DNA from 3 places in the Cobetia sp. 3AK genome. Region 1 is predicted to be linked to each of the others. Evidence: predicted binding sites of a transcription regulator. Region 1 holds the regulator's gene; each other region holds the start of a gene.
The links. Region 1 encodes sigma-54, which starts transcription at its own class of promoters, with help from an activator protein. Its sites were predicted from a motif close to TGGCACNNNNNTTGCTNT; they were not measured.

Region 1 (4,159 bases):
CGCGTGGAAATGCGCCAGGGCAGCATGAAGCTGGATGCCGCGCGCGTGGACATCAGTCGCGCCGACAGCGGCGAGATCTCCCTGGTCAAGGCCACCGGCCAGCGCGCCTACATGGAGCAGAAACCCGATACCGACGAGCGACTGGTCAAGGGCTGGGCGAATACCATTCGCTACCACGCGCTGGAGCGCCGGGTGGAACTGGTCGGCGATGCCCGCCTGGAGAAAGGCGATGACACCTTCGAAGGTGGCTACGTGGAATACTTCCTGGACAAGCGCCAGGTCAATGCCAGCAATGGCACCGATGCCTCATCCTCCGAGGGGTCACGCGTCCACATGACCCTGACGCCACGTGGCGCCAATGCCAGCAAGGATCAATGAGCATGACTGCTGCCAGCCCACGTACCCTCAGCGCTCGTCATCTGGCCAAGGCCTACAAGGGTCGCAAGGTCGTCAAGGACATCTCGCTGGAAATCCGCCAGGGTGACATCGTAGGCCTGCTGGGCCCCAACGGGGCCGGCAAGACGACCTCGTTCTACATGATCGTCGGCCTCGTGCGCTCGGATGCCGGTAGCGTGACCATCGATGACCACGACCTGTCCGGCGCCGCCATGCACCAGCGGGCTCGCGCCGGCATCGGCTATCTGCCCCAGGAAGCCTCGATCTTCCGCAAGCTCTCGGTGTCCGACAACATCATGGCGATCCTCGAGACGCGCAAGGATCTGGATCGCAACGGACGCAAGGCACGCCTGGAGGAGCTGCTCAACGAGTTCAGCATCACGCATATTCGTGACAGTGCCGGCATGAGCCTTTCCGGCGGGGAGCGCCGCCGCGTGGAGATCGCTCGCGCACTGGCCACCGAGCCAGACTTCGTGCTGCTAGATGAGCCGTTTGCCGGCGTGGACCCCATCTCGGTGGGCGAGATCAAGAGCATCGTGCGCCAGCTGCGTGACCGCGGCATCGGGGTGCTGATCACCGACCACAACGTGCGCGAGACACTCGACATCTGCGATACCGCCTACATCGTGGGCGATGGTCAGATCATCGCGCATGGCGACGCCGACACCATCCTCGCCAACCAGCAGGTGCGTGATGTCTACCTGGGCCATGAGTTCAAGCTCTAGCCCGAGAGTGCCGTCAGCCTGGTGAGAGCCGTCAGCCTGACGAGAGCCGTCCGACCTCTTCTGCTCTCACCAGCACCCTCCAGCACCCGCCACTTCCTGCTTCACTGTCGGGGCCTCGTTCCCCGCCCCCTCACGCAAGCGCCTCGACATGCGCTTGCGTGATCTCCCCGTGAACCTTCCTGCTCTGCCACACCTCACTCGAATGCATGACGTCCATACCACCTTGGTGGCAACATGGCATGCAAGTTGCTTGAATATTCTCGACTGCCCCTTGTCAGTGCCCCGACCCACGGTATAGCGTAGATGCACGTTCCTTTGCCGTGAATGACAGACCCCATGAAACCCACCTTGCAGCTTCGACTCGGCACTTCCCTGACCATGACCCCGCAACTTCAGCAAGCGATCCAGCTGCTGCAGTTGTCGACGCTGGACCTGCGTCAGGAGATACAGCAGGCGCTCGAGTCAAACCCCATGCTGGAGCTTGACGAGGAATACGAGTCGCTGGATGTCGCGGAGACACAGGACAAGAGCGAGATCTCCACCTCCGAGACCAACAGCGAGATTCCTGAAGAATACCCTCTCGACAGTGACTGGTCGGACCTCTACCAGGATCACGCAGGCAGCCTGACCAGTTCCGGCAGCGGAAGCTCGAGCGAGGACGGGCCGGACTTCGATCGCAACACCAGTGTCGAAAGCCTGCAGGACCATCTGCGCTGGCAGCTGGCGATGACGGACCTCGATGCGCGTGAACGCCAGATGGCGGAGAGTCTGATCGATGCGGTGGATGGGGCCGGCTACCTGAGCATGAGCCTGGACGAACTGGTCGATGGCCTGCGAGGTCAGGGACTGCCCGGCCTCAAGGCGTCGGAACTCGAGCAGGTCCTGCTGCGCCTTCAGCAGTTCGATCCCACCGGTGTGTTCGCTCGAGACCTGCGGGAATGCCTGCTGCTTCAGCTGGCCCTGCTGCCGGACGATCTGCCACTGCTGGCCCAGGCCCGCCGTCTGGTGCGGCAATTCCTCGAGGCACTGGGCAATGACGATCGCAAGCTGCTCAAGCGTCGCCTGAGCCTGGATGATGATGAGCTGGATCACGTCATTCGTCTGGTACGGGCGCTCGACCCGCGCCCAGCGTCCGCCTGGGGCGAGCCTGCCAGTGATTACGTCATCCCGGACCTGCTGGTCCGTCATACGCGTCACGGCTGGCAGGTCGAGCTCAACCCGGAAGCGCTGCCCAAGCTGCGTATCCAGCCGGAATATGCCGCCCTCATCAAGCGGGCCGACAAGTCCGCGGACAACACCTTCCTCAAGGACAATCTTCAGGAAGCCCGCTGGCTGATGAAGAGCCTGTCCTCACGCAACGACACCCTGCTCAAGGTGGGCCGCGAGATCATGGCGCGCCAGATCGACTTCCTCGAGCAGGGGGAAGAAGGCATGAAGCCGCTGATCCTCGCCAACATCGCGGAAGTGGTCGAGATGCACGAATCCACCATCTCGCGGGTGACCACCCAGAAATATATCCACACCCCGAGAGGCGTGTTCGAACTCAAGTTCTTCTTCTCGAGTCAGGTGGGTGGCAGCGGCAACGGTGACGCGCACTCCAGCACCGCGATCCGCGCGCGCATTCGCAAGCTGATCTCGGAAGAACCGGCGCGCAAGCCATTGTCCGACTCACGCCTGGTGGATCTGCTGGCCAGTGATGGCATCGAGGTAGCGCGCCGGACGGTCGCCAAGTATCGCGAGGCCATGGGCATCCCCTCCTCCAGCGAGCGCAAGCGCTTGGCGTGAGTCTCGATAACGGATACCCGCAAGCCAGCGGGCTCCACACGTCGGAGCGCTGAAGCTCGCCCCCTTGCACCTGCCATCCTGGCATCATCTGCCAATCGGTCGTCTGAATACCGGTTGGCAATGCCTGTCCTTGCGACTGCGTGAGTGACTTCACGCCCCCAATTGCCTATTTTTCCTGCCACTTTTCTCCAGAGTGCTTTCTTTTTCCCTCACATCCCACGGACAGATAGCCAGGGGTCGCCACCGACTCCTGCCACACGAACGTCGACGTAAATGCTGACATTGGCCACAAACGGCCGGTTTCTCGAGCCCCATTCCGTCCGTGATGCGAGGCGATGCTCATGAAGAACCTGCTGATATCCCTCGCTGGGTTGAAGACAAGCCTTGCCCCACGATGCAGCGCAGCGTTGATCTTTGTTCAAAGCTTGGGCATTGTCGGGGTAGACGCTCGGTACACCGGCACCGCCGCTCTCGCCAGCAGATGATCGCCACGAGACCATGGCCGGAGTCAGAAAGTGGCCGCGCGTTCAATCAGGGTTTGCTCGCAGTCAAAAAGGGTTACAATTCAAAGGCAACCCGCTGGATAAAGGAGCGTGTCCATGCAAGTGAATATCACCGGGCATCATGTGGAACTCACCGATCCTCTCCGCGATTATGTCAACGAGAAGCTCGCTCGCCTCGAACGGCATTACGACAACATCACCAATGTTCAGGTGACACTGTCGATCGAGAAGGAACGCCAACAAGCTGCCTGCACCCTGCACGCCGCTGGCGCCGACCTCCATGCCCTGGCAGAAGACCCCAACATGTACGCTGCCATCGACGCGCTCGCCGACAAGCTGGACCGCCAGCTGGTCAAACACAAGGAAAAGTCCCAGGCTCGCTCTCAGGGCACCGGGACCCGTTGACCTTCTGCCATGACACTTGATCAGATTCTTCCCCCCGAGCGCACGCTCTACGGCGTCCCCGGGGGGAGCAAGAAGCGGGTGCTGGAATTCTTCAGCACCTTCATTGCTCAGAACATTCCCAGCCTGGACAGCCAGGAAGTCTTCTCGCGCCTGATCGGGCGCGAGAGACTGGGTTCGACGGGTATCGGCCACGGCGTGGCCGTGCCACATGCACGCAGTCCACACTGCAAGACCCCCATCGCGGCGTTCATGAAGCTCGGTGACCCCATCGACTTTGACGCCATCGATGGCGAACCCATCGATCTGCTGTTCGTGCTGCTGGTCCCCGAGGAGGCAGATGACACC
Region 2 (4,159 bases), on a different contig from region 1:
TCACCCCTCGCCTCTTGACTCGCTTCCCACTGCTCACCCCTCGGCTTGTCGCCTCACGCTTCAGCGCGCGCCAGCGGTGTCATTCGAAGACCGCCCCATCGATGAAGCCATCCGCCGGCATCGGCACCTGCCCTGCCTCGCCGCTCAGCCACCAGGGCGCCGGATGCGTGCCTTCGCTGCGCTCATCCGCCACCGGCACCACCATGCCCAGCTTGCGGGCTGCGCTGCGGTAGAGGTCCGGGCGTACGCAGCGTGCCAGGGTCGCTTCGAGGTCATTGTCGCTGACTCCCTCGAGATGCCCCCAGCGCTGCATCTGGGCGGCATACCAGCGGGTCTGCGAGCGCCACGGGAAGTTGGCCGCGTAGCGATGGAAGATGGTCCAGCCGGGATTTTCCCGCTGGAACGCCTCCACCGACTGCTCGACATCCACGTCGCGCAGTCCACGCGCCACCACCGAAAGCGGCACTTCCTGCATGCCTTCATCATGCAGCCACTGCGCGGCCTGCTCACGGTTGCCCGGGCGGTCCAGCCAGGCACAGGCCTTGAGCAGCGCACGAATCAGCGCCTGATGCGCCAGCGGGTGCTGCTCCGCCCAGTCCTCGCGCACGCCCAGCACCTTTTCCTGTCCGAAGCGCCAGATATCATGACTGCCCGCCACCACCTGCCCCATGCCCTGCACGGCGGCCAGACTGTTCCAGGGTTCTCCGACACAGAAGCCGTCCAGCGCGCCACTTGCCAGCTGGGCGGCCATCAACGGCGGGGCCACCGCACGCATCTCGATGTCGCGATTCGGGTCGATCCCGCCGGCCGCCAGCCAGTAACGCAGCAGATAGCGGTGCGAGGAGAAGGGATGCACGCTGGCAAGCTTGAGCGCCGCCTCCCCACGCTCGCGGCGCGCCTGCACGTGCGCCGCCAGCGCCCGAGACACCGCCAGCGGAGAGCCCAGGTCATGCCCCTCCTCGGCCAGCGCCGCCATCAGGGCCCGCGACAGGGTGATGGAGTTGCCGCCCAGATTGAGCGTCATCGCGCTGATCACCGGTGTGGCGCGGCCATCCAGCCCCAGGGTCGAGGTCAGCGGCATCAGCGCCAGCATCTGCGCGCCCTGCAACACGCCGGTCTGCAGGTCATCGCGCAGTGCCGCCCACGACGGCTGCCACTTGAGCGTCACGGCCAGCCCCTCCTCACGGAAGAACCCCTGACGCTCCGCCACCACCAGAGGTGCCGCGTCATTGAGCGGCATCAACCCCAGCGTCAACTGATGGCCATTGAGAAGAGAATCACTGAGCATCACATCCACCTTTTGAACGATCGAAAGAGAAGGACATCACGAGACTCGGCTCAGTGCCGACGCGACGCCTTGAGCAGCTCATCGGCCAGCTCGTGCAATGCCAGACGCCGATTCATCGCGGTCTTGCGCAGATATTGGTAGGCCGCATCCTCCCCCAGTCCGCGACTCTCCATCACCAGCGCCTTGGCGCGATCCACGCTGCGCCGCTGTATCAGAGTGGTCTGGGTGCGATTGAGTTCGCCCTTGAGGGCACGGTGAGCCTCGAAGCTGGTGATGGCCACCTCGACCATGCTGCGCACCATCGCCGGCATGACGTGATCCACCACGTAGGCGGACACGCCGGCGCCAGCCGCCTGGCGCACCAGGTCCGGCGCGTCCTCACTGGCCAGCATGATCATCGGCTTGGGATAGTGACGCCCCAGCTGGCCGAGGTGCTCGAGGGTGTCACGGCTGGGCAGGTCGGCGTCGATGATCACGGCATCCGGCTGATGGTGCTGCACCAGCGCATGCAGGTCCTCGTGTTCATCGACCCGCAGCGCCACCTCGAAGCCGGCGCTCAACAGCGCCTGCTCCAGAGCGGCGGAACGCTCGCTGCGCACATCGACGATCAACACGGTCACGGGCATATCAGGCTTCCTTGGCAGTGTGTCAGGCGGTGGTGCCGGGGTGTCAGGCGACGCCTCGAGCGATCAGGCACCGACGTCCGAGATCAACGACGACGGCGTCTTCGCAAGCGGGAGTCAGGATGGCGCCACGCCTCTGACACTGCAGGATTCATGCCACAAACTGGTGCAGCGCTGGCCTTAAAGGCCTTCCGCAGTGCGCAAGGGCGCGCCCGGCTGCACAGCAATGATGCATGGCGTGATCTGGCGATCTCTCGCCCGCCACGTGCGCCAGACTGGATCATCCTCACCCCGCCGCGCACCGCCACTGGGCATCGCCCTGCTTACTCCCCACTGCTGTCTTGCCCGACATGATGATTCCAAGCCCTTGATATGACGGGGGTTGGACGCACAACACCCCCGCAAGTGGCGCGCTACTTGCTTTGAGTCAGGCAATGGCAGACAAGCGTGCCATGCATCATCCATGACGTGGACCAGGCTCCCGGGAGTACGAGTGCGTCGAACCAGGCCCCTCAATGACGAGGCGCCCCGCTGTCGTTCACAGCTGTTCGACCACCCGTCGTGCGCCGAGACCCTGGCGTCCGGCACCGACGCTGTACCAGGAGCCCACTCATGGATATTCGCAACAAGGCCAGCCGTATCCGGCTGTTCAGCTTCAATACCCCGCAGATGCGCGCCTTCCACATGTCGTGGTTCGCCTTCCACGTCTGCTTCTTCGGCTGGTTTGGCATCGCGCCCTTGATGGCCGTGGTGCGCGATGACCTCGGCCTGACCAAGACCCAGATCGGCAACACCATCATCGCCTCCGTCGCCATCACGGTGATCGTGCGACTTGCCATCGGCGTGCTGTGTGATCGCATCGGGCCACGCAAGGCCTACACCTGGCTGCTGTGCCTCGGCTCGCTGCCGGTGATGTGCATCGGCTTCGCCGACAGCTTCGAATCCTTCTTCCTCGCCCGTCTGGCCATCGGTGCCATCGGCGCGTCCTTCGTCATCACCCAGTACCATACCTCCGTGATGTTCGGCCCCAACGTGGTCGGCACCGCCAATGCCACCACCGCCGGCTGGGGCAACCTGGGCGGCGGCACCACCCAGATGCTGATGCCATTGGTGATGGCCGGTCTTCTGATGCTGGGCGTCGAGCAGACCCTGGGCTGGCGTCTGGCGATGGTCGTGCCGGGCATCGTGCTGTTCCTCACCGGGATCGCCTACTACTTCTTCACCCAGGATGCGCCGGACGGCAACTTCAGCGAGCTGCGTGAGCGTGGTGAGCTGCCCAAGGCCGAGAAGGAATACAGCATGCGCGCCACCTTCGGCGCGGCGGCACGCGACATCCGTGTCTGGGCCCTGTTCCTCGTCTACGGCGCCTGTTTCGGGGTCGAGCTGACCATCAACAACGTCGCCGCCATCTACTTCTTCGATCACTTCGATCTCGATCTCGCCACCGCCGGCCTCATCGCGGGCCTGTTCGGCCTGATGAACCTGTTCGCGCGCACCCTGGGCGGCGTCTTCTCCGACCTGTTCGCCCGTCAGTCCGGCCTCAAGGGTCGCGTGCGCTGGCTGTTCATCGCGCTGCTGTGTGAAGGCGTGGCGCTGGTCGGCTTCGCCCAGATGGAAACCCTCGCGGTGGCCATCGGCATCATGCTGGTGTTCAGCCTGTTCGTGCAGATGGCGGAAGGCGCCACCTTCGGGATCGTACCCTTCGTCAATCGCAAGGCACTGGGCGCGGTGGCCGGTATCGTCGGTGCGGGCGGCAACGCGGGGGCTGTCGCCGCGGGCTTCCTGTTCCGCAGTGAAGAACTGACCTATCAGGAAGGCCTGATGTATCTGGGCATGGGCGTGATCGTGATCTCGCTGTTCGCCCTGCTGGTGCGCTTCAGCGCCGCCACCGAGGCCGAGGAAGGCCGCGCCTATGACGCCGCCGTCGCGGAACGCAAGCAGCAGAGCGACCAGCAGCCCGTGTCTGTCTGAGCCTGTCTCTTCCTGAGACTTTCTCAAACCTCTGATACATGCAGCCCTGATACACGGAGCCCTGACATGCAAAGGCCCCGTCTCATGAGAGGCGGGGCCTTTGTGCATTCACACCTTGCGGTTCGCCGTGCTCGCGGGCGAGTCACGGCCAGCCATCAGCTGTCGGTGGCGTTCTCGACGCTGTCACCGGCGTCTTCCACGGCGTTGTCCATCTTCTCGCCAGCCTTCTCCATCGGGCCCTCGTCCTCGCAACCGGCGAGTGACAGGCCACCGAGAC
Region 3 (4,159 bases), on a different contig from region 1:
TCCGCCACCTTCGGCCGCGATGTCATCCATGAGATCCAGCGGGCGGCGGAGACGGGAATCTACGATATCCGTGGCTGGGGCGCCAAGCGCAAGGTGCCGCATTTCGATGACCTGTTGTTCCTCGGCGCCAGCATGTCGCGCTATCCACTGGAAGGCTATCGCGAGAAGTGCGAGACCGAAGTCGTGCTCGGCACGCGCCATGCCAGGAAGCCGGTCGTGATCAGCACGCCGGTGACCATCGCCGGCATGAGCTTCGGTGCCCTGTCCGCCCAGGCCAAGGAAGCGCTGGGCCGTGGTGCCTCGGAAATCGGCACCTCCACCACCACCGGCGATGGCGGCATGACCCCGGAAGAGCGCGGCCAGTCCTCGCGCCTCGTCTATCAGTATCTGCCGTCACGTTATGGCATGAACCCGGACGACCTGCGCAAGGCCGACGCCATTGAAGTCGTGCTCGGCCAGGGCGCCAAGCCCGGCGGTGGCGGCATGCTGCTGGGCCAGAAGATTTCCGAGCGAGTCGCGGGCATGCGCACGCTGCCGCAGGGCATCGACCAGCGCAGCGCCTGCCGCCACCCGGACTGGACCGGCCCGGATGACCTGGCGATCAAGATTGCCGAACTGCGTGAGATCACCGACTGGCAGGTGCCGATCTACGTCAAGATCGGCGCGACCCGCACCTACTACGACGTCAAGCTGGCGGTGAAGGCGGGCGCGGATGTCATCGTGCTGGATGGCATGCAGGGCGGCACCGCCGCCACCCAGGATGTCTTCATCGAACACGTCGGCATCCCGACCATGGCCGCCATCCCCCAGGCCACTCAGGCACTGCAGGAGATGGGCCTGCACCGTGAGGTACAGCTGATCGTCTCCGGCGGGATTCGCAACGGCGCCGATGTGGCCAAGGCGATCGCGCTGGGTGCCGACGCCGTGGCCATCGGGACCGCCGCCTTGATTGCGCTGGGCGACAACCATCCGCGCTATGCCGATGAGTATCAGAAGCTGGGGTCCGCCGCCGGTTTCTATGACGACTTCCAGGATGGCAAGTGCCCGGCCGGTATCTCCACCCAGGACCCGGAGCTGAGCCAGCGACTGGACCCGGTCGCAGCCGGCAAGCGTCTTGCCAACTACCTGCGCGTGCTGACGCTGGAAGCCCAGACTCTGGCACGTGCCTGTGGCAAGTCGCACCTGCACCACCTGGAACCGGAAGATCTGGTCGCCCTGAACGTGGAAGCCGCGGCCATGGCCCGGGTGCCGCTGGCGGGCACCAACTGGGTGCCGGGCCAGGGCGGTTACTGATGGCACGATCTCTATCGTGCGTGTGCCATTGCGCATGAGAGCGATCGTGCATGGCTGCCATTGCGCATGATTGTCATGGCAAAGCTGCGAAGCCTTTTGTCAGCAAGATCGCCGCAATGTTGTCCAGGCAAAATGTCGCAATGACAAGAACTCTGCTCCGGTTGATGTAGAAAAATATGACCTGACGATATTGAGTTATCAAAGCGCCTCACCCTTCGGTGAGGCGCTTTCTTTGGTGGTGAGTACAATCAAGGAAAAAGGCCAATATCATGCAAGCGAAAGTGCATCAGAATGCTGACGGTGGAGAAGCGCGTAGTGTCGTGTCGATTGTGAGATCGTGATTCTCCCAAGATAAAGTTTTTCCATTCTTTCAGCATCTTGAAGACATTAAATGAGAAATATGTCAGGCGTAGCGATTGGCTTATTAGGTGAGGTTGGGTCAGGGCAATAATGGTGAATGCAAGCCGATATTCATGAGCTTTGTGTTCTGTTTTGGTGCGTGAATACCTCTATTGATTGTTCATATGTGAAATGGGGTTTTCAGACGATTTTGCCGGGCATGCGGGGTAATGATTTTGCCGTCAATGGCACGAAATATGCTCAAGAAATGGAGTGGTAGTCGGATGCACGTCATCGTCAAGACGGCGGCATTACAACAAGGACAATTTCTCAGAGCAGGGTCGTGTCATGAAAAGCCCGCAATCATCCTCTGTCACTGCCGGGATTCGAAGTCGGCAACACTATCCACGCATCGAGGCGCTGCCCGATGCCCAACGGTATCTGGTGGCGTGCCAGTCTCCCGAGAGCCTGCCAGGCACTGGAGAGGCGGCGGGCAACGCCCGTCAGCAACTGCAAATGCATTGTCAGCTGATCAGCACGCTGCTGGGGCAGCTCGGTAGCCGCGAGGTGGGAGGCGCCGTGCAATCCGCTCCGGCAACAGAGGCGTTGCCCACGGGGCCCGCCGACAGCGCCCGCCTGCATCGCTGGTACGACGTCGATGACCGCCCGAAGGCCTGCGACGCACTGGTCGGCGCCATCAGCGAGATCGGTGTCGCGGGGTGTCTGGTCATCATCGGCAGTGAGCATTTCGTGTGGCAGGTCGCCAATCTGGCTCAGCAGCAGGGTCTGTTGCTGGATGACATGGTGATGCTGCCGGTGGCTGCCCTGGGGCGGCATGTGTTCTGCGTGCACTGTCAGCAGGTCAGTGAGCACGTCATCCACTCACCGTCAGCCTGTGATGGCTGTGGTTTGATGCTGGAAGTGCGTGATCATTTTTCCAAGCGTCTCGGCGCCTACATGGGCGTGCGAATCGATGCGGAAGCCCCGGGAGAGATTCCCCCACAGGAGGAGGTGGCACCATGTCTCGCTTCATGAAGGCGCGGGTCGCCGCGGTCGATCAGCTCAGCAGCAGCGTGCGCCGTCTCACTCTGGTGCCTGCCGATGAGGCCTCACCCTTCACGCCGTTCTCACCGGGCAGTCATGTGGTGCTGGGCATTCCGGGAGAAGGGCGGGTGTGTCGCAACGCCTATTCATTGATCAGCCCGCCGGATGATCCCTCGCAGTACTGCATCGCAGTGCGTCGTCAGCCGGTCTCGCGTGGGGGCTCCGAAGCCATCCATTCACGCGTGCAGGTCGGCGACGAGCTGGAGCTCAGCCCGCCAGCCAACCTCTTTCTGCCGCACTGGCAGGCGCGCCATCACCTGATGCTGGCAGGCGGCATCGGCATCACGCCGTTTCTCTCTTACCTGCCGGAGCTGGAGAGTCGTGGCGCCAGCTGGGAGCTGCACCTGCGCAGCCAGGACCTCGACGTCGCCCGCTTCCCGGAGGCCGCGCCCTATCTGGCGAGTGGCAACATCACCCAGCACCGTCTCGAGCGTCCGAATCTGAAGGCCCTGCTGGCGCGTCAGCCCGCCGGCACTCACGTCTATCTCTGCGGCCCGCAGGCCATGATCGATGCCGTGAAGGAAGCTGCACGCGAGCTGCACTGGAGTCTCGCGCGCATCCACCACGAGGTCTTTGCCGCCCCGGAACCGGGGACTCCCTTCACGGCCGTGGCGCGCGGCAGCGGCGTGGAAGTGGCGGTCGGTGCTCAGGAATCGATGCTGGAAGCACTGGAGCGCAGCGGTGTCGAGGTGACGAGCCTGTGTCGCGGCGGGGTCTGCGGACAGTGTCGGGTCGAGATGCTGGAGGGGGAGGCGGAACACCGTGACGCCTTCCTCGATGAACAGGAGCGGGCCAGTCAGCGCTGCGTGATGCCCTGCGTTTCCCGGGCACGCAGCCAGCGGCTGGTGTTGGATCTCTGAAACCGTCTTTCGCGAGATGGACCCCCAAGGAGCAGGAACATGCAATTTTCCCCGCGAGATGACCAGGCGTTCCATGGTCAGTTCACCTTCAAGAATTCCGACTACGCCATCCAGCGTTTTCCCTTCCCGTTCCCGGAAGATGAGTACCGTTACTCGGTCAATATCGAGCCGCATGTCTTGCCGGGCAAGCCGGGCTCCATCACCGAGCACATGCTGGATATCGATGAGCATTATCTGAGCGAGATCGCCGAGCGTGAGCGGGTGCTGGCCAAGAACCCCAGACGCTGCCTGGTGATGCCACACATGCAGCCGGCAGCCTGGGACTTTCTCGAATTCGTGATGACGCACTACGCCCGGGACTATCCGCAGGCCTTCAGTTTCGAGCGCGACGGCGATGACTGCGTGTGGCGCAACCATCTGCTGGAGCTGGAACAGAGCTTCCGCATGGGCGATGACGCCAGCCTGCCACTGCCGCCACTGGACTATATCGGCCGTCAGATGCAGGGCGATATCGCGCTGCTGGACCAGCGCGACGGTGACCTCTTCATGGACGCCGGCATGAT

Region 2: QD228_RS05490 (ANTAR domain-containing protein) is a predicted target of sigma-54. The motif match lies at 2,053-2,070, and genes of this name have one in related genera.
Region 3: QD228_RS12360 (dimethylamine monooxygenase subunit DmmA family protein) is a predicted target of sigma-54. The motif match lies at 1,879-1,896, and genes of this name have one in related genera.

What each region holds. Positions count from the first base shown of each region.
Region 1 covers NZ_JARWKR010000001.1:470,330-474,488, forward strand. The annotation lists gene lptA (lipopolysaccharide transport periplasmic protein LptA) at 1-378, shown strand, start outside; gene lptB (LPS export ABC transporter ATP-binding protein) at 375-1,121, shown strand; gene QD228_RS02055 (RNA polymerase factor sigma-54) at 1,458-2,906, shown strand; gene raiA (ribosome-associated translation inhibitor RaiA) at 3,506-3,814, shown strand; gene QD228_RS02065 (PTS sugar transporter subunit IIA) at 3,824-4,159, shown strand, end outside.
Region 2 covers NZ_JARWKR010000003.1:173,480-177,638, forward strand. The annotation lists gene QD228_RS05485 (CmpA/NrtA family ABC transporter substrate-binding protein) at 80-1,288, opposite strand; gene QD228_RS05490 (ANTAR domain-containing protein) at 1,339-1,914, opposite strand; gene QD228_RS05495 (NarK family nitrate/nitrite MFS transporter) at 2,524-3,882, shown strand; gene QD228_RS05500 (hypothetical protein) at 4,038-4,159, opposite strand, start outside.
Region 3 covers NZ_JARWKR010000008.1:19,314-23,472, forward strand. The annotation lists gene QD228_RS12355 (FMN-binding glutamate synthase family protein) at 1-1,293, shown strand, start outside; gene QD228_RS12360 (dimethylamine monooxygenase subunit DmmA family protein) at 1,981-2,667, shown strand; gene QD228_RS12365 (PDR/VanB family oxidoreductase) at 2,652-3,596, shown strand; gene QD228_RS12370 (DUF3445 domain-containing protein) at 3,636-4,159, shown strand, end outside.